4 regions of the Bradyrhizobium sp. Pha-3 genome follow, and region 2 is predicted to be linked to each of the others. Evidence: riboswitches for the same ligand, from Rfam matches in the RefSeq annotation. Region 2 holds a riboswitch; each other region holds the start of a gene.
What was found. A riboswitch is a leader RNA that binds a small molecule or an ion and turns the genes downstream of it on or off. The one in region 2 is predicted to bind cobalamin.

Region 1 (7,968 bases), 3.0 Mb from region 2:
CCGGTAAGCGTTTGCGCAAGACGTCGAAGGCTCGGCGGTAAGCTTCCCGGGGGAACAGCTGGTCGCGGTAGACCAGGTTGAGGAGCGCCATCGGCTTGCGCCGCAAGGAATGGATCACGTGCCGATAATCGACGACCTGATCGTGCTTGCCATTGGGATGCGGCCGCCCGCGCGGCAAGGTGAGGAGATGCGTGCCGCCGACAAACACGTCGAGGTGATCGTCATACAGGCGCACCCGCAGCCGATGGCCGATCAAGCGCGACGGCACCGTGTAGAACACCTTGCGCAAGGTGAAGCCGCCGGACGATGTCACGTGGACGATCACCTCTTCATAGTCCGACGTGCGGCGGTCCGGCAGATCCTGAAGTGCGGTACGTTCGCTGTCGATCCGCTTGGCGTTGCGGGCATTGCGGCGGCTGACGATCTCATCGATGAAGCCACGATAGGCAGCGAGATCGTCGAAGTCGGCGGTGCCACGCAGCAACAGCGCGTCGCCGACCGCCCGCTTGAGATGGCCATGCGAACTCTCGATCGCCCCGTTCTCGTGGGCGATGCCACGATTGTTGCGGGAGGGGCGCATGCCGTAATGGGCACAGAGGTCTTCGTATCGCCGCGTCAGATCGTCTTTGGCGTCGCGGTCGAGATTGCAAAAGGCGGCCGACAGGCTGTCGGTGCGATGCTCCCGTGGCGCTCCACCGAGTGACCACAAGGCATTCTGCAGGCCTTCGGCCAGAGCGATGAAGCTCTCACCGCCGAGCACGACATGGGCGTGCTCAAACCCGGAATAGGCCAGCCGGAAGTGATAGAGACGATGGTCGAGCGGCACGCCCGCGATCGTGACACCCAATTCGCCCATGTCGGTGAAGTCGGACAGGCCGCGCTGACCGGGTTCGTGGGTCTGCCGGAAGATGACCTCCTGCTCCTCGCCGTGGATCGCCCGCCAGGCCCGGATCCGGCGCTCCAGCGTGCGACGGATGCCGGCGCCGAGCTCAGGATGGCGTCGGAGCAACTCCTCGAAGATCGTGACCGGCCGCACACCGGGGGCGGCCTTCAGCATCGGCACGATCTCTGTCTCAAATACGCGGGCCAAGGGATCTGGCCGGCGACGGCCGCGAGGAGCCTTCTTCTGCGACGGAAGGCGTCGATCCTGCTCGATCCGGTAAGCGGTCGAGGTGCTGAACGACGCCTTGGCGGCGGCCACGGGCGGGCTATCGGTCTGACGGTACTTCATGTAGAGCCTCATTTGGTGATCGGTAATGTGTCGGCCTGGCACGCGAGTGATTCCTCTTGGCGGAAGAACCACTTGCATAACCAGCCGGCCGCGATCACCAGTCGGCGCGGTCCGCTGTGGATCGCGCCGACGCCGGGCTCGTAACTCCGGTCGGGCTACGCCCTCCCTGCGTCACGAGCCCGGCGTAGCCCTCTCATCATGGTCGACGCTCCACTTCCATCCTGTTCGCCGCGCGGCAATTTGCATTGCGACCTCCAGAGAACTGTTTCGAAGGCTCGTGTGGAGTGCACCCTCCGAGCCGCCGGCAGAGCATCGGGTGTTCGATGTGCATCTCCATTAAGATGGATAGGCGGCATCGCCCTCTAGACATCCGCTCTCTCATGCTAAGAGAGTTAGCTTTCGAGAAGCTGACGAGCGTCAAGAGGATTCGCAATGAGCCAATGGAGAAGGCATTGACCTTCGCCACAAGCTGCTTCGCATTTTCAATTCATCTCTGCTTGGCGCAGACTTGCGCACGATGCTGTCCTGACGCGGCGCGTCCCCTGCAGTATCTCTCCAGCAGGCGGTCGAGGCTCATCCTGGTGTCGATCAGGATCTGATATGCCAGGATGAGGATGCCGGCCCTTCGCTGGACCGTGGCATGCCTAGCCGTCGCATGCCGGGCTATCGCTTGCAGGGCCATTGCAGGCCGGACCCCACGCTCGCCCCTTGCAGCCGGACCGTCTCAGCCAGGTCCTTCCGAAGCCGCACCACCAGAACTGTCCGAGTTCCATATGTTGGACGGACGTCTCGCCAAGGATTACTGGGTTTTCATTGGCCAAACAGCCACAGGCGCTCAGATCGATATGCTGGAGTGCAGCGGAGTGAGACCGAGCAAGGACCGCCACAAAGGTTTTCACTCTTCTCGGGGTGCCCACACAGCCGAACGCAGAGCAGAGGGCTTCATTCGTCTCACGCCATCGCTGGACTCGATCCCTTGGCCCGAAGCCGGCTGAAGATCGGCCTGCGGACTCTGGGGAAGATCGGCCTCCCCACTAGCAACCATGGCTCGCGCCTCGGCAGGGCCATGTCTCTGGCGCCGACAGATTGAAATTGCGGACGGCAACGGCAGTCGGTGACGGCCCCCGGCCGGCGAAAAATTGCCAAGCTCCCACTTTAAGGCCCAATCGATCAGTGCAGAGACCTGGTCACGTCAAGATAGATGCACGGCGAGAGACAAACGATCACCAGTGCGCCCTCTTCTCACTTTTGCCTTCTCCGCCCTGCACTTTATATGAACCGACGCCGCGGAGTCGGCCACCTTGACCATCACGCGTGATTGTCACGTACACAGCCGCCGGCCCGCAGCATTCAAGTCAGGTTTTTCCGCGTCCCTTTGGCTAAGGTGCGTAAAACAGTTTCCGTCCGCCCTTCCCAAAAGGACGGCTAGCGTGCAACCAATTCTTCTTAAGCCGCATTGCAGGCGGCCTTAGCGCAAACCGCGTGGACATCGGTTACGTCGCGCGCCTCGTGAAACCGGGATTGAGTTCATTTGCGCATCGGCACATCAACGGGCGCAGTTTTCTTCGATCGGTTGCCCGATACCGCGCTGCCTCTGCTCATCCCAGCCGGAGCGTTTTTGATGAACTCCGATACTGGCGGACACCTTAGGTGTGCTCAACACCTCCACTTTGGCACGTCCATCCCAAAGGCCCGCGACCATGATTTCGAGCGGCATAGATCAAGGTCCGCTGCGGCCCCGCAAGCAGCGGCAGAGCCGACTTTCGCAAACGTCCGAAAATGCGGGGGCGCTCCAAAGCGCCGTTCCGTCTGGCTACGTCCGGCCGAAAGCTGCCCACACCCCGTCTTCGCCGTCCCAGCTGCCGCGGCTCGCCGCCTTGGAGTACTCGGTGGCGCGCTGCTCGAAGAAATTAGCGTGCTCGACGCCATTGAGAATCTCGACGAGCCAAGGCAGCGGATGCGCCTTGAGCTGGGTGAACCCGCCCTCCTTGGCTTCGAAGAAGCCGAAGACCGGGGCAATCCGCAACTGGGTCAGTCGCCAGTCGGCGACATAGCGGACGTAAGTGTGGATCTGCTCAGGCCTCATGCCCTCGATCTTGCCGAGGCCGAAGGCGAGGTCGACGAAATTCTCCTCCAGCTTCACCATGGTTTTGGCGACGTCGACGATATCGTCACGGACGGAGCGCGTCACCGCGCCGGTTTCTCGGTTCCATTCGTGAAACAGCTTGATAATGCCCTCACAATGCAGGCTCTCGTCGCGAACCGACCAGCTTACGATCTGTCCCATGCCGTTCATCTTGTTGTGGCGGGGGAAATTGAGCAGCATCGCGAAGCTCGCGAACAACGCCATGCCTTCGGTGAAGGCGCCGAACATCGCCAAGGTCCTGGCGACATCGGCTACTGTGTCGACGCCGAACTCGTGCATGTAGTCCGCCTTGGCACGCATCTCGGAATAGCCGCGAAATGCCTCGAACTCGGTCTTGGGCATGCCGAGCGTTTTGAGCAGCAGCGCATAGGCGTCGATGTGGACCGTCTCCATATTAGTGAAGGCCGCCATCATCATCTGGACGGTGAGCGGCTGGAAGATCGGGATGTAGCGCTTAAGATAGTTATCGCCGACTTCGATGTCCGATTGGGTGAAGAAACGGAAGATCTGAGTGAGCAGCGCGCGCTCACTGTCGGTAACGCGGTCCGATGCCCAATCCTTGAGGTCGGCACCAAGCGGCACCTCCTCGCCCATCCAATGGGTCTGCTGCTGGCGCTTCCAGAACTCGTAAGCCCAGGCGTAGCGATCGACGTCATAGCTGCCGGTCGAGTCGAGGAGGCCGACGCACCGTTTGCCGATCAGTGTGCGCGGATCGACGGATGAGAGATCGATCACTGACATGCGAGGCACTCCTCATAGTCAGTGTGCCGCTGCGGCTGCGGCGGCGCCGCGTTGTCGCCGTCAGCGATGTTGCCGGCGAACGCCGCGCGCGAGATCGATTTTGAACGGCAGTAGTAGAGGCTCTTCACCCCGCGCTTCCATGCCGTCCAATGCAGCATGTGAAGGTCCCACTTATCGACGTCGGCCGGCAGATAGAGGTTAATCGACTGGCTCTGGCAAATGAACGCGGCGCGGTCGGCGGCAAGCTCGACGATCCAGCGCTGGTCGATTTCGAAGGCGGTGCGAAAGACCGCTTTTTCGTGTTCCGACAGGGTGTCGAGATGGGCGACTGAACCCTCGTGCGCGATGATCGACTGCCAGGTCGCCGAAGTATCTGCGCCCTTGGCGGCCAGCAGCTTGGCGAGATGCGGATTACGCACCGAGATGGCACCGGACAAGGTCTTATGGGTGTAGATGTTGGCCGGGATCGGCTCGACGCAAGCGCTAGTCCCGCCGCAGATGATGCTGATCGAGGCGGTTGGCGCGATCGCGATCTTATGGCTGAAGCGCGCCATCACACCGCGTTCCAGTGCATCCGGGCACGGCCCACGCTCGCGCGCGAGCGTCACGGATGCCGCGTCGGCATCGCGACGGATTTTCCGGAACATGTTCAGATTGAACGACTTGGCCACGACACTTTCCATCGGAATGCCCTTGGCCTGCAGGAACGAATGGAAGCCCATGACGCCGAGGCCGACGGAGCGCTCACGCAAGGCGGCGTAGCGGGCACGCTTCATGCCGTCCGGCGCCACCGTGATGAAGTGGGTCAGCACGTTGTCGAGGAAGCGCATGACGTCCTCGATGAAGCCTGGCTTCTCATTCCACTGATCCCAGGTCTCGAGGTTGAGCGACGACAGGCAGCACACCGCGGTGCGCTCCTCGCCGCGATGATCGATGCCGGTCGGCAGGGTAATTTCGCTGCACAGGTTGGAGGTAGAGACCTTGAGGCCGAGCTCGCGCTGGTGCTTGGGGAGCGACCGGTTCACGGTGTCAATAAACAACAAGTAAGGCTCGCCGGTCTGCAGCCGGTTCTCCAGGATGCGTTGCCACAGTTGGCGGGCGTCGATCTCGCGGATGACATCGTTGGTCCTCGGGCTGCGCAGAGCGAACGCGGTGCCGGCGCCCACGGCACGCATGAACGCGTCGGTAACGTTGATCCCGTGGTGCAGGTTGAGACTCTTGCGGTTGAAGTCGCCGGACGCCTTGCGAATCTCGAGGAACTCCTCGATCTCGGGATGGTGGATATCGAGATAGACCGCCGCAGAGCCGCGCCGCAACGAGCCCTGGCTGATCGCCAATGTCAGGCCGTCCATGACGTGGATGAACGGGATGATACCCGAGGTAACGCCGCCCTTCACCTTCTCGCCGATCGAGCGAACGTTGCCCCAGTAGGTGCCGATGCCGCCGCCGTTAGAGGCAAGCCAGACATTCTCGTTCCAGGTGCCGACGATGCCTTCGAGCGAGTCCGACACCGAGTTAAGGAAGCATGAGATCGGCAGACCGCGCGTGGTGCCGCCGTTGGACAGCACCGGTGTGGCCGGCATGAACCACAGCCGAGACATCGCATCATAGAGACGTTGGGCATGCGCAACATCATCCGCGAAGGCGCAAGACACCCGCGCGAACATGTCCTGGAGCAATTCGCCGGCGAGCAGGTAACGGTCGGTCACCGTCAGCTTGCCGAACGGCGTCAACAGGTCGTCGCGCGTCCGATCGAGCTTGAGATCGGCCCGCCTTGGCGATGGAGCAAGGGGGCGCGGCAGCGGAGCCGGCGATGGCAAGACAAGACCCGACTCAGGCGGGGTAGGCCTTGCCTGCGCTGGGCGCGGCTGCACATGCGGCGGCTCAATGAGATGACCCTGCTGATCGAAATTGTAAGACGGCGACATCGGCAACCCCGCGATGTTGGGCGCGGGCCGGCGCGGACGACTTGCGAGGAATCCGGGCAAATGTCCCCGGCTGCAAGCGACCCACCGGGACACCCCGCCCGAGGACTTTCATTCGGTCGCGGCAGGTCTCCTGGCTCGCGGGTCACTGCGGCCATCGGCCTTCCCGGCGCTGTGTCGCGCCAGTGACCATGATGACAACCGCTCGCCGCTTACAGTTGCGGGGGCAGCCCCGGAGTTGCCGTTTTGGCGCACCGGGTTCCCTCTTAGCTTCCACCCTACAAGATGTGGGGAACGGAAGACCGTGACTGACTATAGATAGGTCTACGCGCCGGGATTCGTCAATTGGAGAGATCAAGATTTAGAAGGCAAAAACATACCGACCGCCCGGACCACTCTATCGCCGCTGTCACTTCTTGCTGCAGAGATGCCTTGGGCTGCCTTTCAGTTTCCGTTAAGCTTGCGCATAGTCGAGGAAATTCTGACCCACGTGTCGCATTGATGCGATCTATGAAACCGCGCGTCAGCAGAGAGGGAATTCGGCAAGGCGCTCTCCGATCTGAATCGCAGCGCTCGCCGCGACAAATGGCATCTGGACGAATCGTTATCCATCGTCGGCGAACAACATTGGCCCTGGCGCGCCTTCGACCAGAATGGCCTTGTTTTTCGACGTCTTGATCCAGCGCCGAAGAGACTCGCGCGCTGCACAGTGGTCCTTAACTGTCAGGGCTCCAGCGCAACGTGCAAGCCCTCGTTGCTTTCAACATGAACGTAACGGGGTCCAATCGGCCGTCCCCTGCCGCTGGCGACGGTGACAACGTCTTCCAGAGGCGTGGCCCGCGCATCCGCCTCTGGGCGAGACAAGATCAGATCCGCATGCAACAGCCCTTCTGATTCGAGGCCGGTCGCATCCACGCCAAGGGCCGCCAAGCTGGCCAAACAACTTTCAAACTCTTCAGCATCGCGAAAGCGACGCTGGATAAACGTCGCGCCGGTAAGACGTTCTGTCACAAGACCACGCTTTGCAAACGCTTCGGCCAACGATTCAAATGGGAACATTCGTAGCACAAAGGAGATGATCCATGGTTGCTTCTCTGTCGCATCGAGAATCTCGCTGAACGTCTTCTCGGTAACGTAGCCGATGCATCCGGTTGACATGATAACATCCACGGAGCGGAGAATGCGCGCGCTATCCGTCGATAGCGCCTCCTTTTCAAGGTCAGCGACGATGCCCTGCTCCAAGAGGCCAACACTCTTTGCATAGCTGATCGCCTGTACCGACACGTCGAGGCCGATAAAGCGCGCCAACCCGACATCAGGCCAGGCTGCATAAAAATTGCGATCGAGACTCACCAGTGTTTCAGAACTGATCGCCCTCATCTCACGCCGGGCGTAGCGGTGACGCAAGCCCCCGAAGGTCAGCGGAAAGCGATGCACTGCTGCGTTGATGCCGTATGAACATCCAACGTCGAGCACGACGGGCTTAAGGCCGGTTGCCGAAGCTTTCGCTGCCAGGATTTGGCGCACAACCGGCTCAGCCACGTCCGGAATCATATAATCTAGGTCTCCGAGGATCGAGAAATATGCCCTCGGATCATCAGAAGCATAAATATTATGGAATATAGCTTTAGACCGATTAATACGCGAAAAATCCATCCGCAACACAGTTCCTCCCATCTCATTTGCAAGCGAGTCGACGACAGTGCCTTCGTACTCGCCCGCACTTTGGTATACAGGTCGGTCTTACACCCGCCGATGCGACAGCAGAAGCGGCAAGCGGACAAGAGCATCCGCCTGCGTAAGATTTTCATGAAACTGGTCCCGCACCGATGAACAGCCGCTGGAGATACATTCGGCCGAGTTGAGAGCGGGTCGAGGCAACGGCAGGCAACATGAGAAGAACCGTTTCTGTCGCGTGATAAGAT
Region 2 (7,968 bases):
CACGTACATCATGACGAGGCCGGAGATGAACCACATCGCGAACAGGAGACACGTCGCAATGCCGATCCAGCGATGGACGACATAGAGCCATCGCCGCCAGCGCCGGATCAGAGCGTTGCGCATGGTCAAAACTTCACGTTGACGGACAATTCGGCGGTACGCGGCATGCCGAGCAGCCACTGCCCGGTGCCGTTCGAGGTCACAGCGTAGACCTTGTCGAAGAGATTGTAGAGGCGGAACGCGACCGTGGTGCGGTCATCCGGCTTCCATCTGATGCCGCCATTGACCACGTTGTAGCCCGGCCGCAGCTGGGTGTTGGCGAGATCGGAGTACATTGCGCCGACGATCTGCACGCCGCCATAGACCGACCAGTTGGGCGCGAAATCCCACGTCAGCCAGACGTTCGAGACCTGCTGCGGCACGTTGACCGGGACATTGCCGTTGAAGCTGACGATCTTGCCGCCGACAACCTGGCTGTTGTTGTCGTATCTGGCGCGCAGCAGCGCAAGATTGGCGTCGACGCGCCAGCGGTCGCTCAGCGCGAGCCCGATCGAACCTTCGACCCCGCGGGATGATTGCTGGCCGATTTGCAATGCCAGGCCGCCGGTGGGATTGCCGGGATCGGGAATCGTGAGCCCGGTCTTGACGATCTCGTAGGCAGCTAGCGTCCACTCGCCGCGGCCGCCCCAGAACGACTGCTTGACCCCGATCTCGGTCTGCTTGCCGGTCGCAAGCTGGAAGGTTTTTTGCGTCGTCGACAGCGAGATCAGATTGCTGACCGGATCGACGCCGACCGCATACTGACCGTAGAACGCGAGGTTCTTGATCGGCTCGTAGACGAGGCCAGCGCGCCAGCTGGTGCCCGATAGCGTCGTCTCAAAACTGTTTGCCGGCGTCTTGTAGTCGGTGCGGTCGACCTCGGGGCGATCATACCTGACCCCGGTGACCAGCGACAATCGATCGGTCAGCGAGAGCCGATCCTCGGCGAACAGCGCGTATTGATTGACGATCGCGTTGAAGCCCGGCGTGGTCGCCGTCGTCGTCGCGAAGAACGATCCCGGATCGAACACGTAAGGATTGACCGACGACGCGCCGCCATAGGGCGAGTTGTTGGTATGGGTGAAGTCGATCCGGTTGACGTCGAACCCGGCGACGACCTGGTTCGCAAGTCCAAACACGTGGCCGCTGACGGTCGTATCCATCCGGTTGCCGAGCTGCCTCTGGTCGTGGAAGATTTCGATATAGCTCGTGCGATCGATCAGTTGGGTCTTCGGATTCCAGGTGTAGTTCTCGATGTCGCGCCAGTGCCGCTCGCTGGTCAGGTAATACAGCGTGTTGTTGACCTTGATGCCGTCGGCGACGTCCCACTCGGTCTTGAACCGGGTCCAGCTGTCCTGATAGCGGATCGCGCTGTCCGCCGCGTTGTAGTTCTTGAAGCGCAGCGCGTCCTGGATCGAGCCGTTGATCAGCGGCGTGCCGAAATAGCGTGACGGGCTGCGGTCGCCGTAGTCCTCCGACAGCGTGAAGGCGAGATTGTCCGACGCCTGCACCCGCACGGCAGCGGAGACCACCGCGTTCGAGGTCTTGTCGCGATCGACCCAGCCGTCCGACATGTTGCCGGTGGCGTTGACGCGGTACGACACATTGGGATTGATCGGACCGGTGCTGTCCACCGAGAGCCGCCGGGTCATGTTGCTGTCGAGCGAGACCTCGGCCTCATTATAGGGCGTGTTCTGCGGCTTCTTCGGAATCACGTTGATGACGCCGCCGATCGCGCCCTCGCCGTACAGCACCGAGGCCGGGCCGCGCAGCACCTCGATGCGTTGCGTCGACCAGGTGTCGTAGGGGAACGTCAGCGTGCCGGAGCCGATATAGAAACGCGTGCCGTCATACAGCGTCATCACCGAGTTGCTGCCGGCAAAGCCGCGGGTGCTAAACGACAGGCCGCCATTGCCGGGCGCCGGCGTTGCGATGAAGCCGGCCGCGTCCTGGGTGACGGCATCGAGCACATTATGCTGGCCGCGTTCGGCGATGGTCTGCGCCGTGATGATCTCGACGCTGGCGGGCGTCTGCAGCGGCGTCAGATTGAGACGACTGCCGGTGCCGCCCTGCGTGGTGGCATTGAGCGTCGGCGATGCCGCCCCCGATGCGCCTGACGTCGCGGCGCGCGGCGTGTTGCCGGCTGGTGCGGCCGTGGCGGGTCTCGGCCGTGGCCGCGCCGCGGCGGCCATGTCACGGCTGCGCACCGCAGGCTTCGACCTTGCCGCAGCGGAAGGCGCGACCTCGATCGGATCGAGCCTGGTTGGTGGAGGAGTTTGTGCCAAGCCTTCGGCCGGCAGCAGCAGCGATGACAGGGAGCAGACGAGACCGAGGCGCCATTTGCGCGCAACGGGAAAGGACGGAGACATGGAGGGACTCGCGGTAACGTGGCACGTCACCGCGAACGCGGACTGGCGCATTGCCCAAAAGGCAGTGCTCCGATCCCACCAGGACGCCCCCGCCCGATGTGCTCGCGTGTGACCACGACTGACGGCAGGTCTCCTGGCTCACGGGTCATCGCCTGTCGACGCCTTCCCGGGCCTGATAGCCCAGTGGCAAATTGACGAAAGGCTCGCCGTTTACAGTTGCGGGGACAGCTGCGGCATTGGGGTTACCCTCGCACCGCATTCCCTTTTGATCCCCGAAGGGAACCGTCGGCAAAAACGATAGGTGGTGCCGGCAAGGCTGTCAATTCGATGCGATCGTCGCACACATGCTTTGCGAGATGCTGCTGCGGCGATGACACAGCGACATCTGCGGCTGACGCGAGGACCCTTTGTCATTCCGTCATCCTGAGGTGCGAGCGGAGCGAGCCTCGAAGGATGCACGGCCACCAGCCGGGCCGTCGCCCCTTCGAGTCGCCGCTTCGCGGCTCCTCAGGATGACGGAGAATCTTCGCATCACTTGGCTTCGACGCATCCCTGCATCACCTCATCAATCTCCGCCCGCGAGAGCGCACCCATCTCGGCGATGAACACGATGCGCGTGCGCGGCACGCCGGGCGACGGCACGCCGCCCGCAGCCAAGGTCGCGCGGCCGCCGGCGAGTTGAAACACCGTCAGCCGCCCGGGCTGCTCCACCGTCTCGAACAATCCCTTCGCCCGCGCCAGCTTCGGCGCCAGCCTGCCGATCGCCTGCTGCAAGCGCGGCAGCACGACGGGCTGCTCCGAGATCCAGCTCAGCGTCTCGAAGCGATCGGACGCCGGCCGTCGCGGCGCGGTCTCGCGCGGCGCCGGCAGATGATCGAGATCCGCCGGAAACAGCAGCGCGGCCGGCACCTCGCCATGCAACGCATCGACCACCACGACTGCCGGACGCGCCGCGCGCACGGCGTCGCGGATCGCGGCGCACGCGGCGGCATCGGCCAGATCGACCTTGCTCAGCGCCACCACGTCCGCCGCCCGCAGCTGCGAGCGCAGCAGCGCATCGTTCAGCATCCCCGCAGGTTGCGTCGCATCGACCACGCACAGCACGGTCTCGAGCGGCGCCTCCTTCCAGATCACGGGATCCATCAGGTTGCGCACGATGTCGGCGGGATCGGCGATCCCGCTGGTCTCGATCACGATGAATTCGGGACGCGGATCACGCCGCAGCAGCGTGGCGAGCGTGCGCAGCAGGTCGCCCTCCAGCGTGCAGCAGATGCAGCCATTACTCAGGCTGACCACGCCGTCGCCGGCGCCCGCGATCAGCTCCGCGTCGATATTGATCGCACCGAAATCGTTGACCACGGCGGCGATGCGCCGCCCTTGCGCATGCGCCAGCAGATGGTTGACGACCGTGGTCTTGCCCGCCCCGAGGAAGCCCGCGACCAGCAGGATCGGGACCGGCACCTCAGCCTCCGGTGACGGGCCGGCGCACCGGCCGGCCGGGACGCGCCGCGACATCGAGCACCCCATCGCTGATCAGCGGCTGGCCGCTGACCACGAGATGCCGCACGCCCTCCGCCGGACGATTCATCGCGGAGAAGGTCGCGCGATCGCTCAGCGCCTCGAAGTCGAACACCACGACATCGGCGTCGGCGCCGACCTGCAGCCTGCCCTTGGCCCGCATCGCCGGCGTGCTCGCCGACAGGATCTCGGCCGGGATCAGCGCGCATTTGCGGATGCCCTCGAGCAACGACACTTTCTTGCGCTCGCGCACCCATTCGCGGATGAAGCGGGTGAAGCAGCCCGCCGAGCGCGGGTGCGAGGTGGCATCGTCGGGCAGCGGCCAGGCGTCGCCGGTGTAGGGGCGGCCGTCCGACAGCGTCCACGGCATCGCGTCGGAGGCGATCGCGCCGCCCGGATACAGCACCGCCATGTCGAGCAGATCGCGATGATGCGCGTTGTTCTCGATGTCGAGCACGTGCCACAGCACCAAGGTCGAGGGCTCTTCGGCCTGTGCCGCCAGCAGTTCCTCGCGGCTGCCGAAGCGATGACCGTCGGTCACGCGCTGCACCGAATCATAGCCGAGGCCGTTGCGTTCCTCGAATTTCGGATCGCTGAAGAAGGTCGCCGCCAGCACGGTCGAGCCGGTGCCGTAGGGATAGGCCTCCACCGTAATCGGCAGGCCCTGCGCCTGCGCTTTCGCGATCAGGGCAACACAGCGTTCGATATCCGTCTTGCTCGACGAGTTGAAATGACAGATGTGCATATGCGCGCCGGTGGCGCCGGCATACCCGATCAGTCGGATATAGGCCTCGGCCGCGCTCTCGGGATCGATCCGCGACATGTAGGCGACGTGGGTGAAGGTCGGCACCGCATGCGTGGCCGCGAGCTGGCACACCGCGGTCAATTCCTGCACGCCGGCGCCCGGCGCATAGGCGTTGAGAATGCCGATGCCGATACCGCCCTCGTTCAGGCCGATCGCGAGGCGGTCGAGGATGCCGCCGACCTCGCCTTCGGTCGCGACGTTTTCGATCCAGCGGCGATCGCGCATCGCGGCGCCAAACGATTCCAGCGAGCTTTCCGAATTCGAGCCGGTCATCGCGCCGATGCGCGCGAAGGCCCAGTTGGCGGCGGCGCCGTAGTTCAGCACCCTGCCCTTCTCGGCCTGGCGCTTGTACCAGGACGCGACCGGCAACACGCCGGCCTCGAGGTCGAGCGAGGTCGTCACCCCGTCGAAGGCCTGCATGCGGTCGGCCGGAATGGTCTGGCCATGCGCGTGCAGGTCGATGAAACCCGGCGCCACCACGAGCCCGGTCGCGTCGATCTGCCGCTCGGCGCCGCCGAGGCCGGTGCCGACCGCGGCGATCTTGCCGTCGACCACAGCCACATCGCCAATCGCGTCCATCCCGCTGGCCGGATCCACCACCCGGCCGCCGCTGATCACCAAGCCACCCATCTCGTCACTCCCCGCATTCCGAAACCGACCGGTCTCCTGTCGAACACAGAGAAGCGCATCGCACTGATCGCAGCAAGCCGGCCAGGGTTGTGGCGACATGCTGTGACGGAATATCCGCCGCGCGTGATGGCGATTGCAGAGAGCCCCGTCCTACGTTCCGGTTGCACGCCGCGATGGCAGCCCGCGCCAGAGATCGGGGCCGGGCTTCACGCGGCTCGCCACGAGTTTTGGCGGCGTGCGGTCCTTGGCGATCGCCGCCTCGACCGCGCGCTTGAGCCTGACATTGTCGATCTGCGCCAGGAATCGCCGGATGACGGCCTCCTGATCCGCACTTTGACCGGAGATCGCCGCGCACAGCTCCGCCGTCGTCCTGCGGAAGAAGTGGAAGGCGTCATCGGCCGCGCCGCCCAGCCGGTCGACCTCGCCGGCCACACCGAGCGCGTGCATCCGATCGTCGTCGTCGAGCGTCACTGCGAAGCGCAGCACGGCAAGCTGCCAGGCACAAAGCAGCTTGCTCTCCGGTTCAGTCGCGTACTCGCGCATCAGTCGAACACCCCGCGCGTCTGACCTCCTTCGGCTGTCGAAGGAGGTCAGACGCGGCGCGACTATCCTTGCGCGGGAATAGGTTTTCGAGGGGAGCGCGCGCCCGATCGCATAGGAATCGCATAGGCGGAGCGCGCCGAGGCCCAATTCGCTCAGATCCCCTCGAACTGCAGCCGGGCCAGCCGGGCGTAGAGGCCGCCCGCGGCGACCAACTCGGCGTGGGTGCCCTGCTCGACGATCCTGCCCTGTTCCATCACCAGGATGCGGTCGCAGGACAAGACGGTCGCCAGCCGATGCGCGATCACCAGCGTGGTGCGGTGGCGCATCAATTCCTCCAGCGCGGTCTGCACCAGCGTCTCGCTCTCGGCGTCGAGCGCCGAGGTCGCCTCGTCGAGCAGCAGCAGCGGCGCATCGCGCAGGATCGCGCGCGCGATCGCGATGCGCTGGCGCTGACCGCCGGACAGCGTCACGCCGCGCTCGCCGAGTTGGGCGTCGAAGCCTTCGGGCAGGCGGCGCAGGAATTCAGTGGCATGGGCGAGATCGGCGGCGCGCTCGACCTCGGCATCGGAAGCATCGGGCCGGCCGAACCGGATGTTCTCGCGGGCGCTTGCGGCGAACACCACGGAATCCTGCGGCACCAGCGCGATGCGCGCGCGCACCTCGGCCGGATCGGCCTGCCGGATCGGCACGCCGTCGAGCGAGATCGTGCCGGATGTCGGATCGTAGAAGCGCAGCAGCAGATGGAACAGCGTGCTCTTGCCGGCGCCGGACGGACCGACGATCGCGACCTTTTCACCTGATCGCACCGCCAGCGACACGCCGTCGACCGCGAGCGCATTGGGCCGGGTCGGATAGGCGAAGCTGACATTGTCGAAGCCGACATCGCCGCGCGCCGGCTGCGGCAGCGCGCGCGGCGAAGCGGGCGCCGCGATCTGCGGCCTGACGCGCAAGATCTCGAACAGCCGCTCGGCGGCGCCCGATGCGGCCGAGACCTCGCCCCAGACCTCGCTGAGCTGGCCGAGGCCGCTCGCGGCGAACGCCGTGTAGAGAATGAACTGGCCGAGCCGGCCCGGACTGATGGTTCCGACCAGCACGTCGTGCGAGCCGACCCAGAGGATCACGACGACGCTGGCGAACACGATGAAGATGACGATCAGCGTCAGCACCGCGCGCGCCTTGGTCGAGCTGCGCGCGGCTTGATAGGCCTGCTCGACCTCGCCGGCAAAACGCGTCCTGGCGAGCCGCTCGCCGGTATAGGCCTGCACGGTACGGATCGCATTGACCAGCTCCGAGGCATAGGCGCTGGCATCGGCCAGCGTGTCCTGGGCGGTGCGCGACAGCCGCCGCACCCAGCGGCCGAACGCCACCAGCGGAATCACGATGATCGGAATCGCGAGCAACACGAAGCCGGACAGCCGCGGGCTGGTGATCACCATCATAGCGGCGGCGCCGAAGAACAGCATCAGGTTGCGCAGCGCGATCGACACCGACGCGCCGACCGCGGACTTGATCTGCGTGGTGTCGGCGGTGAGCCGCGACACCAATTCGCCTGATCGCGCGGAATCGAAGAACGAGGGCGACAGCGAGATCAGATGCGCGAACACGTCGCGCCTAAGATCCGCGACGATGCGCTCGCCGATCGTCATCACGAGGTAGTAGCGCGAGGCGCTGGCGCAGGCGAGCACCGCGACGACCGCGATCATCACGCTGAAATAGCTGTTGATCATCGCGATGCCTTCGGGCGTGAAGCCCATGTCGATCATCCGCCGCACCGCGACCGGCACGATCAGCGTGGTGATCGCGGCGATCGTCAGCGAGATCAGCGCGAGGATCGCCCGGCCCTTGTAGCGCGCCACATAGGGCGCGAGCGCAAGCAACGGCCGCAACCGGGCACGGCTCTTCGCCGGCTCCGTGATCTGGCTCTCGATGAAGGCTTCCTCATCGAGCAACGCGTCGCGCGGGGGCTGCGGGGCGCCGCGCGGGGTCTCAAGCTGTTCGGCTACGCTCATCAATCTAGACCGGTTCTATCGCCCCCCACATAGGCCCGCCGACCCCCCGCTGGCA
Region 3 (7,968 bases), 1.5 Mb from region 2:
TTTCAGTCGGGCGTCGATCTGGTCGACTTGCTGCTGCGCGTCTCGCGCGGCGAGACCCCGGCGCCGCTGCCCGAGGGCCGCGCCGGGGTGCGGACGCATCTGGCGATGCAGGCGCTGCTCGGCAGTGCGTCGCGCGATGGCACGCGGCGTGACCTGATCCGGGAATGCGGCCGCATCGCCACGGGCGAAGGGCACTATCGGGGAAGCAGCGAAGAGCTGACGCCGGTGCGGCTCGATTGGCTCAGCGCCGTGCCGCTTGCGATGACCACGGCGTTGCTGCTCGCATCACCGCAGATCGCCTCATCGCTCGCGCGCGGCGGTTTTGGCGCGCATCTGCTCGATCGCGGCAGCATCAAGGCGATCGAGGGCGAGGAATTCGGTTAACTCCAACCCGTCGTCCCGGGCAAGCGAAGCGCGACCCGGGACCCATAACCACAGACATTAAATTGTTGCGCAGCGTTGGAGCCACAGCGTGCTTCAACAACTACCCTGCGGCAATGGGTCCCGGCTTTCGCCGGGACGACGTGGGGATGAATTGTTGCGTTAACCTACAATGGCTCGTCATCATTGCCGTAGCGGTCGAGCTTCGGCGTGGCGATGTCGCCATCCTCGTAATAGTCATCGTCCTGCAGCGCTGCGGGCGGCGGAGGCTTCTTCGACTTATCGTCGGTCTTGTCTTTGGTCTTGGCGCCGTCCTTGCTCGTCTTTCCGGCCTTGGCCATGCGTTTCCCCTGCACGGGTCAAATCAGCTGGCGGAATTCTACTCCAGTTTGCGGACGCTTGTAACGTGATGAGAGGGTACGGCGGAGTCGCACCCCGCCCCACCGGATAGCTCTAAAACGTCGCGCCGGCCTTTACCATGTAGGTGCGGCCCGGCAGCGGATAGGCCGAGAAGCGGCCCTCCGTGAACGTGCTCGCGATGGCGTAGTCGTAATAGAGCGCGTTGAACAGGTTGTTCACGCTCAGCGACCAGAAGAAGCGGTCATACTGCCCGCTCAGCTTGATATCGGCGGTGGCATTGCCGGGAATCCGGCTCTGGGTGTTGGCCTGGTCGTTGTCCATGATGCGCGAACTCCAGGCCCGCACCGTGGCGTCGAACACCAGATAGTTCTGCCAGATATTCCAGGTGACGCCGAGATTGCCGGTGTAGCGCGACACCAGCGGCACGTCGTTGCCGGCCCAGATGCCTTCGCGGAACACCGCACGGGTGATCGCCATGCCGCCGCGCAGGGTGACGCTGCCGCTGACCTTGAGCGCTGCGCTGGTCTCCGAGCCGTAGCGGCGGGTGGGGTCGAGGTTGGTGTTGAAGAACAGCACCGGGTTGAAATGGATCTCGTTCTCGAGATCCATCAGATAGACGCTGGTTTGGACCTGGAAGCGGTTGGTCCTGAGGCGAAAGCCGCCCTCGACGTCCTGCGAGGTCTGGGTCTTGAGCTGGAAGGTCTGCGGGATCGGGGCGAAGGTCAGCGGGTCGAATGACGGACCCGACGCGACGCGTTCATCGACATCAGGCGTGCGGAATGCGCGGGCCGCGCGGCCGAACACCGAGAAGGTGTCGGTCAGGCGATGCTCGACACCGACATGCAGCGCGTATTGCGTCTCGTTGCTGTCGAGCGGCGCCGCCTGCGCGTCGAACGCGAACGGCGCGTTCGGGTCGTAGCGATCGCGCGCCGAGACGCTGGTGTTCTGCACGCGCGCGCCGTAGGAGAAGTCCGTCGTCGGCAGCACGCCGATCGTGTGCTGCCAGTAGCCGGCCACGCTCTGCTGCTCGATATTGTAGATGTGGAACGGGTCGACGCCCCGATAGGCGCCGCGCGCCTCGCGGAAGGTCGAATCGTAATAGTCGATGCCGGTCAAGATCGTCGACGGCATCCCCAGCATCACATTCTTGACGCTGAGCCGCGGCGTGAGCGACCAGGTCTGCAGCGCGGCGTCATTGTAGGTCGAAGCGAAGCTGATGGTCGGCACCGTGCCGAAGAAGCCGCTCTGCGTCTCGCGCTGCCGCCAGCCGCCGTCGACGATGAGGTCGACGCCGTTGATCAGCGTCCTGGTGAAGCCGGCGGTGACGCTGGCGGTTTGCTGGTTGGCGTAGTCGAAGGGCGTCGCGGCGCCGCGGCGATCGGTGAGCAGTTCGTTGACGCCGATCGACGGATCGACCAGCCGTCCTCCGGGCAGGCCGAGCTTCTGGTCGCTGCCGGTGACGGTGAGGAAGGCGGTGAGATCAGGCGTGGTGTAGCTGACGTTGCCGACGGCGTTGCGTTGGTCGAGCGCATTGTTGACGCGGTAGCCGTCGGACTTGATGCCGTTGCCGTAGAACGAGGTGGACCACGGTCCGGAATTGAGCGCAGCGGAGACCGCGGCCATGCGGGTGTTGAACGAGCCGACTCCGGCCTCGGCCCGCATCGTCGTCGGCGGGCCGCCGACGCCCGTCTTGGTGATGATGTTGACCACGCCGCCCACCGCGTTGTCGCCGTAGAGCACGGCGCCGCTGTTGCCGCGCGTGATCTCGATGCGCTCGATGGAATCGAGCGGGATCGTGGTGAGGTCGAAGCCGGCCTTGTCGACGTCGTTAAGGCGGCGGCCGTTGAGCAGGAACAGCGTGTTGTCGGTCGCGAATGCGCCGAAACCGCGCAGGTCGACCGAGGTCTTGGCGCCGTTCGGCCCGCCATAGGGCGTTTGCAGCTGCACGCCCGGCACCTGCGCAAGAATCTCCGGTAACGACTGCACCGGCGAATGCGCGATGTCGTCGGCGGTGATCACGGCCGAGGAGGCGCCGACAATGCCGGCGAACTGGCGGCCGCCGCCGGTGCCACCCGTTCCGGTGGCCACGCCGCTCCCCGTCGTGCCCGATCCGCTGCCGCTGCCCGTATTGTTACTCTGCGTGGTGCCCGGCGCCGGGCGGCGCGGCGCCGGCGCTTCGTCAGCGGCCGGCCTGGCGCGCGTGACGTTCTGGTCGCCCGGCTTGGTGACTTCGATCGCCGGCAACTGATCGGGAGCGGGTGCCTGCTGCGCCCGCGCGGCGGAGACAAGGATTGCCGGCGCGATCATCGTCGACGCGAGCAGAAGCGCGCGGTGCCGCCGATCGAGAGGGAAGGAAAACATAAGCGAGGCCTCGGCAACGTCAGTGGCACGTCACCGCGAACCAGTCTCACCATCGTGCTCACGGCATCAGGTGAAGCTCATGCCTGTACTCCCCGACTGGCATCCTCGCGTGTGACCACGGCTGACGGCAGGTCTCCTGGCTCGCGGGTCGTTACCCTTCGTCGCCTTCCCAGGACCGAGATTCCCAGTGGCCTGTGACGAAGGATTCACCGCATACAGTTGCGGGGGCAGCCGCGGCGTTGGGGAAGTTTCCCCGTACCGCATTCCCTTTTCATCTCATGAAAGAACCGTCATGTTCATCTAGGGTTCGGCCGGGCAGCAAAGTCAATCCGGCCGAAGTCGGGCGGCGGCCGGGCGGCCACGGTTTTTGTCGAGTGTCGCTTGTCTGCCACGGCGATCGCTGTAAGACCATGGGTTCAATGAGCGTGCAGGATTTTGCCTTGGCGGCCGAGGTCGCGGCGCGACGCCGGTGGGGCGCCACCGCGGCGTTGCTCGCGCTCGTGGTCCTGCTGCTGGTGATCTCGCTCGGCATCGGGCCGGTGCGGCTGTCGCCGCTTGCGGTGATCGAGGCGCTGTTCGGCGGCGGCAGCGACGTGGCGCAGGTGATCGTGCGCGAGATCCGCCTGCCACGCACCATCCTGGCATTCGCGATCGGCGCTATTCTCGGGCTGTCCGGTGCGGCGCTGCAAGGGCTGCTGCGTAATCCGCTGGCCTCGCCGTCGCTGTTCGGCGCGCCGCAATCGGCGGCCTTCGGCGCGGTGCTGGTGATCGCGCTGGGCCTCGCCGATGTGCGCTCCTATGCGCTGCCGGTGGTGGCGATCATCGCCGCCTTCGGCTCGGTGTTCGCGCTGCTTGCGATCGCCGGCCGCAATGCCGGGCTCTTGATCCTGATCCTCGTGGGGCTCGCGATCTCGAGCTTTGCGGGGGCGGCGACGGCGCTGGTGATGAATCTCTCGAGCAATCCGTTTGTGGTGCTGGAGATCGCGTTTTGGCTGCTCGGCTCGCTGGAAGACCGCAGCTTCCAGCACGTGGCGCTGGCACTGCCCTTCATCGTCGCGGGCGCCGCCATCCTGCTCAGCCAGGCGAGCGCCTTCCGCGCGCTGACGCTTGGCGAGGAGGCGGCGCAGAGCCTCGGCGTCGACGTCGGGCGGTTGCGGCTCCTCGTGATCACAGGTGTGGCGCTCGGCGTCGGCGGCGCGGTCGCGGTCACCGGCACGATCGGCTTCATCGGCCTTGTCGCGCCGCATCTGATGCGTCCGCTGATCGGTCACGATCCGGCGCGGCTCTTGGTGCCGAGCGCGCTCACCGGTTCGGCGCTGCTGCTCGCGGCCGATATCGCGGTACGCATCATCCCCTCGACATCGGACATCAAGGTCGGCGTGCTGACCTCGATCATCGGCGTGCCGTTCTTCCTTTACCTCATCATGCGCGAACGCCGCGCGCTCGGCGGAGGCGTGGCATGACGCTGCTCTCCGCCGCCGCTCTCAATGCCTCGCTCGGCAGCCGCGAGGTGCTGCGCGATATCTCGCTGTCGCTGCCATCGGGCCATCTGGTCGCGCTGGTCGGGCCGAACGGCGCCGGCAAGACCACGCTGCTGCGCGCGCTGGCCGGGCTGATTCCCTCCGATGGCGAGATCCGGATCGGGGGCGATCCGCTGGCGTCGCTGCCGCTGCGCGAGCGCGCGAAACGCTTTGCCTATCTGCCGCAGGGGCACATGGTGCACTGGCCGCTGCCGGCGCGCGACATCGTCGCGCTCGGCCGCTACCCACACGGCGCGACCGATCCGGCGCGGCTGTCGCAGACGGATATTGAGGCGGTGCTGCGGGCGATGCAGGCGGTCGACGTCACTGAATTCAGCGATCGGCGCGTCACCGAACTCTCCGGCGGCGAGCGCAGCCGCGTCGCGCTGGCCCGGGTGCTCGCGGTGGAGGCGCCGGTGATCCTCGCCGATGAGCCGACCGCCTCGCTCGATCCGCGCCACCAGATCGACGTGATGCAGAAGCTGCGCAATGTCGCCGACACCGGTGTGCTGGTCATCGTGGTGACGCACGATCTCGGGCTCGCCGCGCGCTTCGCCGATCACGTGCTGGTGCTCGCGGAGGGGCGGCTGGCCGCGCAGGGCGCGCCTGTCGAGGCACTGTCGGAGAGCGTCCTCGCCAGCGTGTTTCGGGTCAGCGCCTATCGTGCCGAATTTCGGCGCGAAGCCGTCATCGTGCCGTGGGCGGACGTCTGATGTGGCCACGGCCTCACCACGAGCTCAGTTCACCTCTCCCGCTTGCGGGGGAGGTCGCTGCGCTCGAAGAGCGCAGCGGGTGGGGGCTCTCTCCACGAGATGACTCGCGGCGACACCCCCACCCCAACCCTCCCCCTCAGGCGGGAGAGGGGGCGCTGTCTTCGCGCGGACGCTCTGTTGCGTCATCTTGCGTCGCCCTGATGCTTTCACTTCTCGTGTGGCTCGCGTCAGCCGACACCTCGCTCGCCGCCGGGCCGCGCATCGTCTCGATGAATGTCTGCAGCGACCAGCTCGTGCTGTCGCTGGCCGACCCCGACCAGATCATCGGCCTCAGCCGCTTCTCGCGCGATGCATGGCAATCCTGGGCCGCGGAGAAGGCGCGAAATTTTCCGCGCCTGTCCGGCGAGGCCGAGGACGTGCTGCTGCTCAAGCCCGACCTCGTCGTGGTCAGCCTGTTCGACAAGCGCGCGACCCGTGACCTGTTGAAGGCCAACGGGCTGCACCTCGTCGAATTCACGGTGCCGCGCACGCTGGACGAAGTGAAGGAGCAGATTCGCGCGATGGGCGATGTGGTGCAGCACCCCGATCGCGCGGAGGCCGAGATCGCGCGCCTCGATGCGGCCACCGCCCGGGCGCGGGCGGCGGCGAGCGCGCATCACTACCGCGTGTTGCCGCTGGAGCGGCGTGGCTTTGTGCCCGGCGACGGCAGCCTGGTCAGCTCGCTGCTGGCGGCAGCCGGCCTTTCCAACGCCGCCGGCGAACTGGGCGTCGGCGCAGGCGGGTTTGCTTCGCTGGAGGCGATCGTAAAACTGCGGCCGGATTTCATCCTGGTGTCGGAAGCCGGCGACCGCGCCGAGGATGACGGTCGCGCCGTCCTGCTGCATCCGGCGCTGGAGCGCTTCTATCCGCAAAGCAAGCGCATCGTGCTGCCCGAGCGGCTCACCGTCTGCGGCGGCGTGATGCTGGCGGATGCGCTGGATCGGCTGACGGAAGAGTTGCAGCGAGTGACGCGGTGACCTTGTAGCCCGGATGAAGCGAAGCGCAATCCGGGGCCACTCAATCCGCGGATGGGCTGATCCCGGATTGCGCTGCGCTTCATCCGGGCTACGGGATCATCCCATCACCACGGGCCCGCCAGCCTTCTTCCACGCATCGATGCCGCCTTCGATATGGGCGGTGTTGACCAGTCCGGCTTTCTTCGCGGCGGCCACCGCCATCGCCGAACGCTCGCCGAAGGCGCAGAAGAACACGACGCGGCGGCCGGTTGCGGCCGCGACTTCGCGCAGCATGCCGCCGGGCTGCAAGGTGGCGCAGATTCCGGGATAGGGCGCGTGCAGCGCGCCCTCCAGCGTGCCGTGCTTGGCCCGCTCGCCGCTCTCGCGCAAATCGACCAGGAGGATATCGGGCCGGCCGAGGCTCGCGATGGCGTCGCGCGCGTTGAGGGAGAGACCTTCCTTGGCGAGTTCGTCCTGGTGCAGGCCGACATGCATGTTGGCGGGCACCACGACATCCATCAGCTTCGGGTTCGGCAGGTTGAGGTTGTTCATCAGCTCGACATAGTCGTCGATCGATTTGACCTGCAGCCGCGGATTGTAGCGCTTCTCCTCGCCGATGGTGGAGACGGTGTCGCCCTTGTAGTCATGCGCGGGGAATACCATGGTCTCCTCGGGCAGCTTCAGCAGGCGGTTGAAGATCGAATCGTACTGCGCCCGCGCGCTGCCGTTCTGGAAGTCGGTGCGGCCGGTGCCGCGGATCAGCAGCGTGTCGCCGGTGAAGACGCGGTCGCCCATCAGATAGCTATAGGAATCGTCGGTGTGGCCGGGCGTGTACAGCGCCTCGAGGCAAAGGCCCTCGATCGTCACCTTGTCGCCGTCGGAGACGCGCATCGACACCACGTCGGCCTTGCTCTGCTCGCCCATGATGGTGATGCACTGGGTGCGGTCGCGCAGCTCGCCAAGGCCGGTGACGTGATCGGCGTGCAGATGGGTGTCGACGGCCTTGACCAGCCTGAGGTCGAGTTCCTGCAGCAGCTTGCAGTAGCGGTCGGCCTTCTCCAGCACCGGATCGAGGATCAATGCCTCGCCGCCGGCGCGGCTCGCGAGCAGATAGCTGTAGGTGCCGGATACGCTGTCGAAGAGCTGGCGAAAGATCATGACGGCTTACCTATTCTCCGGTCCGAGTCACATGGAGGATATTATTCCATAGATAGGGTCCATTCAAAGCAAATCCATCCCCGTGCGACTCCTGTCCCGTCACCCCTAAGGTGCTCGCGAAGCGAGCCTCGAAGGGTGGACGGCCCCGGATATTTCAGGGAATGAGGGGCGGACGCGCGGAGGGAGCGGGGCCGTGCATCCTTCGAGGCTCGCTCCGCTCGCGCCTTCAGGACGACGGGACATATTTCGCAATTTGGGCGGCGCGACTACGGCCGCACGTAACTCCGGCCCTGCTCCTGCAGCTGCATCAGGTGCACCACTCCCGATGGTACGATGGTGGCGTCGGGGACGACGGCGATTAGGGTTACGGCCTCACCAGCGTGTATCCGTTCTCGGTGAGCAGCAAAATCTGTGCGACGCCGACCTGCACGGGGGTGGCGGCGGCGATGTAGTCCGGCCGCTTGCCGCTGTCGCGCTCGA
Region 4 (7,968 bases), 4.5 Mb from region 2:
AAGTCCGCGCCAATGCATTGTCCGGCACGATGCCGAGACCGACCTCATTGGTGACCAGCACCACCGGGCCGCGCTGGCGCGACAGCGCATCCGCCAACCGCGTTACTTCCTGCGACCAGTCGCGCCCGGCATGCAGCAGATTGGATAGCCAGAGCGTCAGGCAATCGACCAACCTTGCACCAGCGCCATCGGTCTCAGACAGCACTTCAACGAGATCGAGTGGCACCTCGCGCTCGATCCAGTCGCTGCCGCGCCGCGCGCGATGTTTGGCGATCCGCTCATCCATTTCCGCATCGAGCGCCTCGGCGGTCGCGATATAGACCGGTTGCCCCGGAAAGCTGCGCGCACGAAGTTCGGCGCGCCGGCTTTTGCCGGACCGGGCTCCCCCCGTGATCAGAATGACGGCCATATCATCTCCTGTGCGACCGGTACGCACCTCGTTCGGAAACGCTCTAACCACCAATCGCGGAGAAAGACAAAGCCGAAATCCGTCACAGAGGGCTTGCGCTCGGCCGATGTCTTGCGCATCAGGGGGATCGCGGCGAGGAGCGGGTTAAGTGGGTTTTGCGGGAGCGATGGCGGTGGCGATGGCGGTGGATGCCCTGATCGGCTGGCCGTCCGCGCTGTTTGCCCGCATCGGCCATCCCGTGACCTGGCTCGGCCGGCTGATCCATCTTGTCGATAGCGCCTGGAACCGCGCCTCCGATCCGCCGGCGTTTCGGCGCGTGGCTGGCGTCGCGGCTGCGATCTCGGTGATCGCGCTGGCGGTGGCGCTCGGTTGGGCCGTTCAGTTCGTGCTCGCATCCGGATGGGTTCGCGTTGTCCTCGTCGGTGTCCTGGCATGGCCGCTGGTTGCCGTGCGCTCGCTGCATGACCATGTCGCCGCGGTGGCAAGTCCTTTGGCAGCCGGCGACATCACGGCCGCGCGTTTGGCGGTCGCGCAGATTGTCGGGCGTGATCCGGCTACGCTCGACGATTCCGGCATCGCGCGCGCCACCATCGAGAGCCTTGCCGAGAATGCATCCGACGGCATCGTGGCGCCGGTGTTCTGGGGCGCGCTGTTCGGCCTGCCGGGGATCCTTGGCTACAAGGCGATCAACACGCTGGACTCGATGATCGGCCACCGCACCGAGCGGCACGAAGCCTTTGGCTGGGCGGCCGCCCGGATCGACGATCTCGCCAATCTCGTTCCGGCCCGGCTGACCGGGCTTCTGTTCGTGCTGCTCGCGCCGAACCGTTCGCAGGCGTGGTCATGCATGTTGCGCGATGCGCATCGACATCGCTCGCCGAATGCCGGCTGGCCGGAAGCGGCGATGGCCGGCGCGCTCGGCATCCGGCTCAGCGGTCCCCGCATCTATCACGGTCACGTCGCCGATGAGCCCTGGCTGAACGAGGGCGCGCGCGATCCGGCCGCCGCTGACGTCCTCATCGGGCTGAAGCTCTATCGCTACGCCATGGTGCTGTTGGCTGCGGCGTTCGCCGCCCTGGCGTTGACGTGAAGGAGCGGCGCATGCGTGAGCACGGCGGGAATCTTGATGTCGCCCAGCAGCGCTTCGGCGGCGCCGCGGACGACTGGATCGACTTGTCGACCGGGATCAATCGGGTGCCGTATCCCCTGGTCGATGTCGAACCGCGACAGTGGAGCGCGCTGCCGTCGCGATCCGATCTTGAATCGCTGCACGACGCCGCGCGGCAGGCCTATGCCACCGACGCGCCGATGATGGCGATGGGTGGTGCGCAGGCCGCCATTCAGTTGCTGCCGCATCTGGCGCTCAAGGGGCGGGCGCGGATCGTGGCGCCGACCTACAATGAGTATGCCGCGGTGTTGTCGGCCGCCGGCTGGGACGTCGCCGAGGTGTCTGATCTCGCCGCGCTCGCGGGAGCGGACATTGCGATCGTCGTCAATCCGAACAATCCCGATGGACGACGCCATGATCGGCAGGAGTTGCTGGCACTGCTGCCGCGCGTTGGCCGGCTCGTCGTCGACGAGAGTTTTGCGGACGCCGTTCCTGACCTGTCCCTTGCACCGGAAGCAGGACGCGCGGGGCTCTTGATCCTGCGCTCATTTGGCAAGTTTTACGGACTTGCCGGCCTGCGCCTCGGCTTCGCTCTCGGCAGCGAGGCTGATATCGCCGCGCTTGCCGCGATGGCGGGCCCATGGCCGGTTTCGGGCGCCGCGATTGCGATCGGACGGCGCGCGTTGCTTGATCGCGATTGGGCAGAGGCGACAACCGCGCGGCTCGCGGACGACTGCGTCAGGCTCGACGCGGCAGCGCGATCGCAGGGCTGGACGCTGCTCGGCGGCACGCCGCTGTTCCGGCTTTATGAGGTCGGCGATGCACTGGCCGCGCAGGCGAAGCTTGCCCGCGGCCAGATTTGGTCGCGTGCCTTCCGGCAAAAGCCGGGATGGTTGCGGCTCGGCTTGCCGGGCGGCGAGGCCGAATGGTCTCGCCTTTCCGCTGTGCTGTCGGTTTAACGCGCCAGCGCGAGCAGGCCTTCGATATCGAGATGGGTCTCGATGTGCTCGGCAAGCGCATCGAGTGCGCTCTCGACCCTGGCGCCGTAGGGCCGATCGGCCGCCGCGATGTCGAGTTGCGCGAGGAAAGCCTTGCGAAATTCGTCCGAGGCGAACAGGCCGTGCAGATAGCTGCCGTGAACGCGCCCGTCGCTCGAAATGGCGCCTTCCGGCGCGCCGCCAAGCGATGCAAAGGGCCGCGCGCGATCCGGCCCGTCGGTGCGCCCGATATGGATTTCGTAGGCGGAGATCGGCTGGTTGGTCGCAGCATGCACCGCACTGACGCGCGTCAGCGTCTTGTGTTCGGTCATCGTGGTCGTGACATCGAGCAGCCCGAGGCCGCGCGTTTCGCCGGCAGGACCCTCGATCCCATCGGGATCGGCGACGGTGTGCCCGAGCATCTGGTAGCCGCCGCACAGGCCGAGGACATGGCCGCCGCGGCGATGATGCGCCAAGAGATCGATGTCCCAGCCCTGCGCGCGCAGGAACGCGAGATCGCCGCGGGTCGATTTCGAGCCGGGCAGGATGACGAGCTTCGCATCACCCGGGATGGCTTCGCCTGGACGTACCATCACGATATCGACGCCGGGCTCGAGCTTCAGCGGATCGAGGTCGTCGAAATTGGCAATCCGCGACAGCGCAAGGAATGCGATCTTGCGCTGACCGGGCTTGCGCGCCTCGCCGAGCCCGAGCGCATCTTCGGCCGGAAGCTCGCCGGCGCGGACGAACCAGGGCAGCACGCCAAAGCCGCGCCACGCCGTGCGCTCTTCGATCAGCCGGTAGCCGTCATCGAACAATGTCGGATCGCCGCGGAATTTGTTGATGACGAAGCCCTGGATCATCGCGGCATCATCAGGATCGATCACGGTCTTGATGCCGACCAGCTGCGCGATCACGCCGCCGCGGTCGATGTCGCCGACCAGCACCACGGGCACATCGGCTTTGCGCGCAAACCCCATATTGGCGATATCGGACTTGCGTAAGTTGACCTCGGCGGGGCTGCCGGCACCCTCGACCAGCACCAGATCGGCGCGCGCCTTCAGGCGCGCAAAACTCTCCAGCACCGCGGCCATCAATGATGGTTTCATGCCGGCATATTCGCGCGCGCGTGCGGTGGCGATCCGTTTGCCGTGCACGATGATCTGGGCGCCGACATCGGTCTCGGGCTTGAGCAGCACCGGGTTCATGTCGGTGTGCGGCTCGACGCCGGCGGCGAGCGCCTGCAACGCCTGCGCGCGGCCGATCTCGCCGCCGTCGACGGTCACGGCGGCGTTGTTCGACATGTTCTGCGGCTTGAACGGCAGCACGCGCAGGCCGCGCCGTCTGGCCGCGCGGGCGAGGCCGGCGACGATGAGCGACTTGCCCACGTCCGAGCCGGCTCCCTGGATCATCAATGCGCGCGCCATGGTGATGTCTGTCAGAACTCGACGCCCGGCTGGGCCTTGATGCCGGAGCGGAACGGATGTTTCACCAGCGTCATCTCGGTGACGAGGTCGGCAATCTCGATCAGCTCCTCCTTGGCATTGCGTCCGGTGAGCACGACATGGGTCATCGGCGGCTTCGATGTGGTCAGGAAGTCGACGACATCGGCGATCGCGAGGTAATCGTAGCGTAGCGCGATGTTGATCTCGTCGAGCACGACCATGCGCAGGCTCGGGTCTGCGATCAGCTGCTTGGCCTTCTCCCAGCCGGCTTGCGCTGCCGCTATGTCGCGGGCGCGATCCTGCGTCTCCCAGGTAAAGCCTTCGCCCATGGCGTGGAATTGACAGAGATCGCCGAAATGCCCGGTGAGCAGGCGGCGCTCGCCGGTATCCCAGGCGCCCTTGATGAACTGCACCACGGCGCAGGGGAAGCCGTGCGCCACACAGCGCACGATCATGCCGAACGCGGAGGAGGATTTTCCTTTGCCGGCGCCGGTATGAACGATGATCAGGCCCTTTTCACCGCTCTTGGTCGCCATGATGCGGTCGCGGGCGGCCTTCTTTTTCGCCATCTTGTCCGCGTGGCGCGCATCCAGCGAAGAATCGGTGCCGACGGCGCCGTCCGCAGCGTCGTTTCCATCTGAAGTCATCACGTTCCTTCGGCTTGACAAGTGCGAGGCTTGGACGAATGGTGGGCTCGCGTTGGTTCCTGTCCTACGACAGGCGAAGAGGGAATGCGATAGGGCTATGACCGCAAGGTTTGCCCGAAGCGCAGCCGCCCCCGCGACCGTGACCGGAGAGATGCCCAAGCCACTGATTCCATACGGAGTCGGGAAGGTGGGCATCGAAGGGTAAAACCTGCTCCGCAAGCCGGGAGACCTGCCAACGCAGCATGTTGTGAGACCGGCGGACGGGGTGTTCCGCGACGGGGAACGAACCTGTCCAAAATCGGTTCGTGTGCCTCATCGCTTCCCGCTGTCAATCCAGGAAGGGCGATGAGCGTTACACTTCATGTCTGCATCACTTGCCGCGCCGGCCAGACACCGGCGGAAGGCGAGCTCGCGCCCGGTGCGCGCCTGCATGCCGCGCTTGTCGAGGCCGGCGTGCCCGACGACGTCAATCTGGTTCCCGTCGCGTGCCTGTCGGCCTGCAGCCAAGGTTGCTCGGTCGCGCTCAGCGCGCCGGGGCGGTGGTCCTATGTCTACGGCCGCTTGTCCGCCGACAATGCCGCGGATGTGATCGCCGGTGCCTCCGCCTATGCGGCGGCGCCTGACGGCATCGTGCCGTGGCGCAGCCGTCCGGAAATCTTCCGCAAGCAATCGCTCGCCCGCATTCCACCTCTTCCCGTCGTGCCGGAGGCCGCAGAATGACCACGCTCGCCAAAATTCCGGTCACCGTCGTGACCGGCTTTCTCGGCTCCGGCAAGACGACGCTGATCCAGCATCTGATCCGCAACGCCAACGGCAAGAAGCTCGCGGTGCTGGTCAACGAATTCGGCAGCGAAGGCGTCGACGGCGACATCCTGAAGTCGTGCGCCGACGCCAATTGTCCGGCCGAGAACATCGTCGAGCTCGCCAATGGCTGCATCTGCTGCACCGTCGCCGATGATTTCATCCCGGCGATGGAGCAGTTGCTGGCGCGGAATGTGAAGCCCGATCACATCGTGATCGAGACCTCAGGGCTCGCGCTGCCGAAGCCGCTGCTGAAAGCGTTCGACTGGCCGGAGATCCGCTCGCGGATCACGGTCGACGGCGTGATCGCGCTCGCCGACGCCGAGGCTGTCGCTGCCGGCCGTTTTGCGCCTGATCCGGTCGCGGTGGATGCGCAGCGTGCAGCGGACGACAATCTCGACCACGAGACGCCGCTGTCGGAGGTGTTCGAGGACCAGATCGCCTGCGCCGATCTCGTGTTGCTGACCAAGGCCGACCTTGCCGGGGCGGAGGGGATCAAGGCAGCGAAAGCGGTGATCGCGGCCGAGATGCCGCGCGAGGTGCCGATGCTGCCCGTCGTCGACGGCACGATCGACGCGCGCGTGATCCTCGGGCTCGAGGCGGCGGCGGAAAACGATCTCGCGGCGCGGCCGTCGCATCACGATGGCGAGAAGGAACACGAGCACGACGATTTCAATTCCGTGGTGATCGATCTTCCGGAAGTTTCGGATGTCGACGCGCTGGTCGCCTCGATCAAGGGATTGGCGCGCGAGCAGAATGTGCTGCGCGCCAAGGGCTACATCGCGGTCGAAGGCAAGCCGATGCGGCTGCTGGTGCAATCGGTCGGCGAGCGGGTGCGGCATCAGTTCGACATGCCCTGGGGCGCCCGGGTGCGGCAGTCGAAGCTCGTCGTGATCGGCGAACATGCCGACATCGACGAAGCCGCGATCAGGGCACGGCTTGGTGTCTGATGCACGTCGTCTTCCGCGAGAGCCGCGGCCTTGAGGAGACCGCGACGCCAAGGGACCTCGGCCAGGATCCGGCCGATCTCGTGGTGTTGTCGTTTTCCGACAGCGATCTTGCTGCCTTCGCGGCCGGCTGGCGGCGCGGCCGCGCTGCGTTGCCGTCGCTGCGGCTCGCCAATCTCGCGGAGCTGCGCCACCCGCTGTCGGTCGACACCTATATCGAGCGGACGCTCGCGCACGCGCGCGGCATCCTGGTGCGGCTGATCGGCGGCGAACCCTATTGGCCGTACGGGCTGGCCGCGGTGCATCGGCTGGCGAAGGAGCGCGGCATCGCCCTGGTGGTGCTGCCGGCCGATGGCCGCGACGATCTGCGGCTGGATGCATTCTCGACCTTGCCGGTCTCGACGCTGCGCCGTCTCAAGGCGCTGTGCGACAAGGGCGGCGCCGTTGCCGCGCAGGCCGTGATCGCGCAGCTGGCGCTGGCGTCCGGACTCTATGCCGGGCCTGTGGTCGGCGAAATCGATCTTCCCGAGATTGGCGTCTACGATTCCCGGCGCGGTGCCATCACGGCGTTGCCGGCACCGGACGGCCGGCCGCGGGTGCTGGTGACGTTTTATCGTTCTTATCTTGCGGCCGGTGATACGGCGCCGGTCGATGCATTGATCGATGCATTACGCGAGAGGGGCTTTGATGCCCACGGCGTGTTTGTCGCCTCATTGAAGGCGGCGGGCGTGGCAGATTGGCTGCGTATTCAGTTTGCGCAATGCGTTCCAGCGGCGATCGTCAATGCGACCGCGTTCTCCGCGGCCGGTGACGACGGCACGACGCCGTTCGACGTTGCATCATGCCCGGTGTTCCAGGTCGCTTTGTCGACCGCAAGGCGCGAGGATTGGGCCTTGTCGCTCCGCGGGCTCTCGCCCGGCGATCTCGCGATGCATGTGGTGCTGCCGGAGGTCGACGGCCGCCTGTTCACAGGCGTCGTCAGCTTCAAATCGCCTGGTGAGCACGATCCCGAGCTGCAGTTCACGCATCTTGCACATCGAGCGGACGCCGAGCGCGTCGCTGCAATTGCCGCACGCGTGGCTGCCTGGCATCGGCTTGCCGGCAAGCCGGCACAGGAGAAGCGGCTTGCGCTGGTGCTCTCGAATTATCCGGGCCGTCCGCATCAGATCGCGCATGCCGTCGGCCTCGATGCACTGGCCTCGGTCGAGGCGTTGCTGACGGATCTCGCAGCTTCCGGATTCGATCTTGAGTCGGTGGGATCGCTGGGCGACGTTCTGTTGCGCCGGAAGTTGATATGGGGCGTGGCCGAGTATCGCGCGGCAATCTCCAGCCTTCCGCAGCAACTCCAGGACGACCTTGTGCGCGCATGGGGCGCGCCGGAGGATGATCCCGATTGCCGTGACGGCGCATTTCATTTCGCGGCGATCTGCTGCGGCAAATCGGTCATTGCCGTTCAGCCGGAGCGCGGTGAGGTCGGTCAGCGCGACGCCGATTATCACGATCTGGCGCGCACGCCGCGCCATGCCTATGTCGCGTTCTATCTGTGGCTCAGGCGGCAAGGCATCGATGCCGTCGTCCACATGGGCGCGCATGGCACGCTGGAATGGCTGCCGGGCAAGTCGGTTGCGCTGTCA

Region 1: another riboswitch for cobalamin. It lies ahead of ACE10X_RS09460 (ribonucleoside-diphosphate reductase subunit alpha); the one in region 2 lies ahead of ACE10X_RS40155 (TonB-dependent siderophore receptor).
Region 3: another riboswitch for cobalamin. It lies ahead of ACE10X_RS02440 (TonB-dependent receptor); the one in region 2 lies ahead of ACE10X_RS40155 (TonB-dependent siderophore receptor).
Region 4: another riboswitch for cobalamin. It lies ahead of ACE10X_RS16545 (DUF1636 domain-containing protein); the one in region 2 lies ahead of ACE10X_RS40155 (TonB-dependent siderophore receptor).

Annotation. Positions count from the first base shown of each region.
Region 1 is NZ_CP170151.1:1,975,766-1,983,733, reverse strand. It holds gene istA (IS21-like element ISBj11 family transposase) at 1-1,309, opposite strand, end outside; gene ACE10X_RS09470 (hypothetical protein) at 2,778-2,948, opposite strand; gene ACE10X_RS09465 (ribonucleotide-diphosphate reductase subunit beta) at 3,045-4,118, opposite strand; gene ACE10X_RS09460 (ribonucleoside-diphosphate reductase subunit alpha) at 4,109-5,938, opposite strand; cobalamin riboswitch at 6,149-6,365, opposite strand; gene ACE10X_RS09455 (hypothetical protein) at 6,767-7,699, opposite strand.
Region 2 is NZ_CP170151.1:8,400,794-8,408,761, forward strand. It holds gene ACE10X_RS40150 (PepSY domain-containing protein) at 1-123, opposite strand, end outside; gene ACE10X_RS40155 (TonB-dependent siderophore receptor) at 126-2,408, opposite strand; cobalamin riboswitch at 2,514-2,710, opposite strand; gene ACE10X_RS40160 (GTP-binding protein) at 2,940-3,869, opposite strand; gene ACE10X_RS40165 (amidohydrolase family protein) at 3,871-5,361, opposite strand; gene ACE10X_RS40170 (hypothetical protein) at 5,512-6,051, opposite strand; gene ACE10X_RS40175 (ABC transporter ATP-binding protein/permease) at 6,057-7,913, opposite strand.
Region 3 is NZ_CP170151.1:541,842-549,809, forward strand. It holds gene ACE10X_RS02430 (hypothetical protein) at 1-384, shown strand, start outside; gene ACE10X_RS02435 (hypothetical protein) at 549-722, opposite strand; gene ACE10X_RS02440 (TonB-dependent receptor) at 835-3,102, opposite strand; cobalamin riboswitch at 3,211-3,409, opposite strand; gene ACE10X_RS02445 (FecCD family ABC transporter permease) at 3,522-4,565, shown strand; gene ACE10X_RS02450 (ABC transporter ATP-binding protein) at 4,562-5,335, shown strand; gene ACE10X_RS02455 (ABC transporter substrate-binding protein) at 5,536-6,351, shown strand; gene ACE10X_RS02460 (MBL fold metallo-hydrolase) at 6,448-7,488, opposite strand; gene ACE10X_RS02465 (hypothetical protein) at 7,853-7,968, opposite strand, start outside.
Region 4 is NZ_CP170151.1:3,566,953-3,574,920, forward strand. It holds gene cobU (bifunctional adenosylcobinamide kinase/adenosylcobinamide-phosphate guanylyltransferase) at 1-409, opposite strand, end outside; gene cbiB (adenosylcobinamide-phosphate synthase CbiB) at 558-1,499, shown strand; gene cobD (threonine-phosphate decarboxylase CobD) at 1,511-2,476, shown strand; gene ACE10X_RS16535 (cobyric acid synthase) at 2,473-3,921, opposite strand; gene cobO (cob(I)yrinic acid a,c-diamide adenosyltransferase) at 3,933-4,586, opposite strand; cobalamin riboswitch at 4,623-4,838, shown strand; gene ACE10X_RS16545 (DUF1636 domain-containing protein) at 4,932-5,306, shown strand; gene cobW (cobalamin biosynthesis protein CobW) at 5,303-6,337, shown strand; gene cobN (cobaltochelatase subunit CobN) at 6,337-7,968, shown strand, end outside.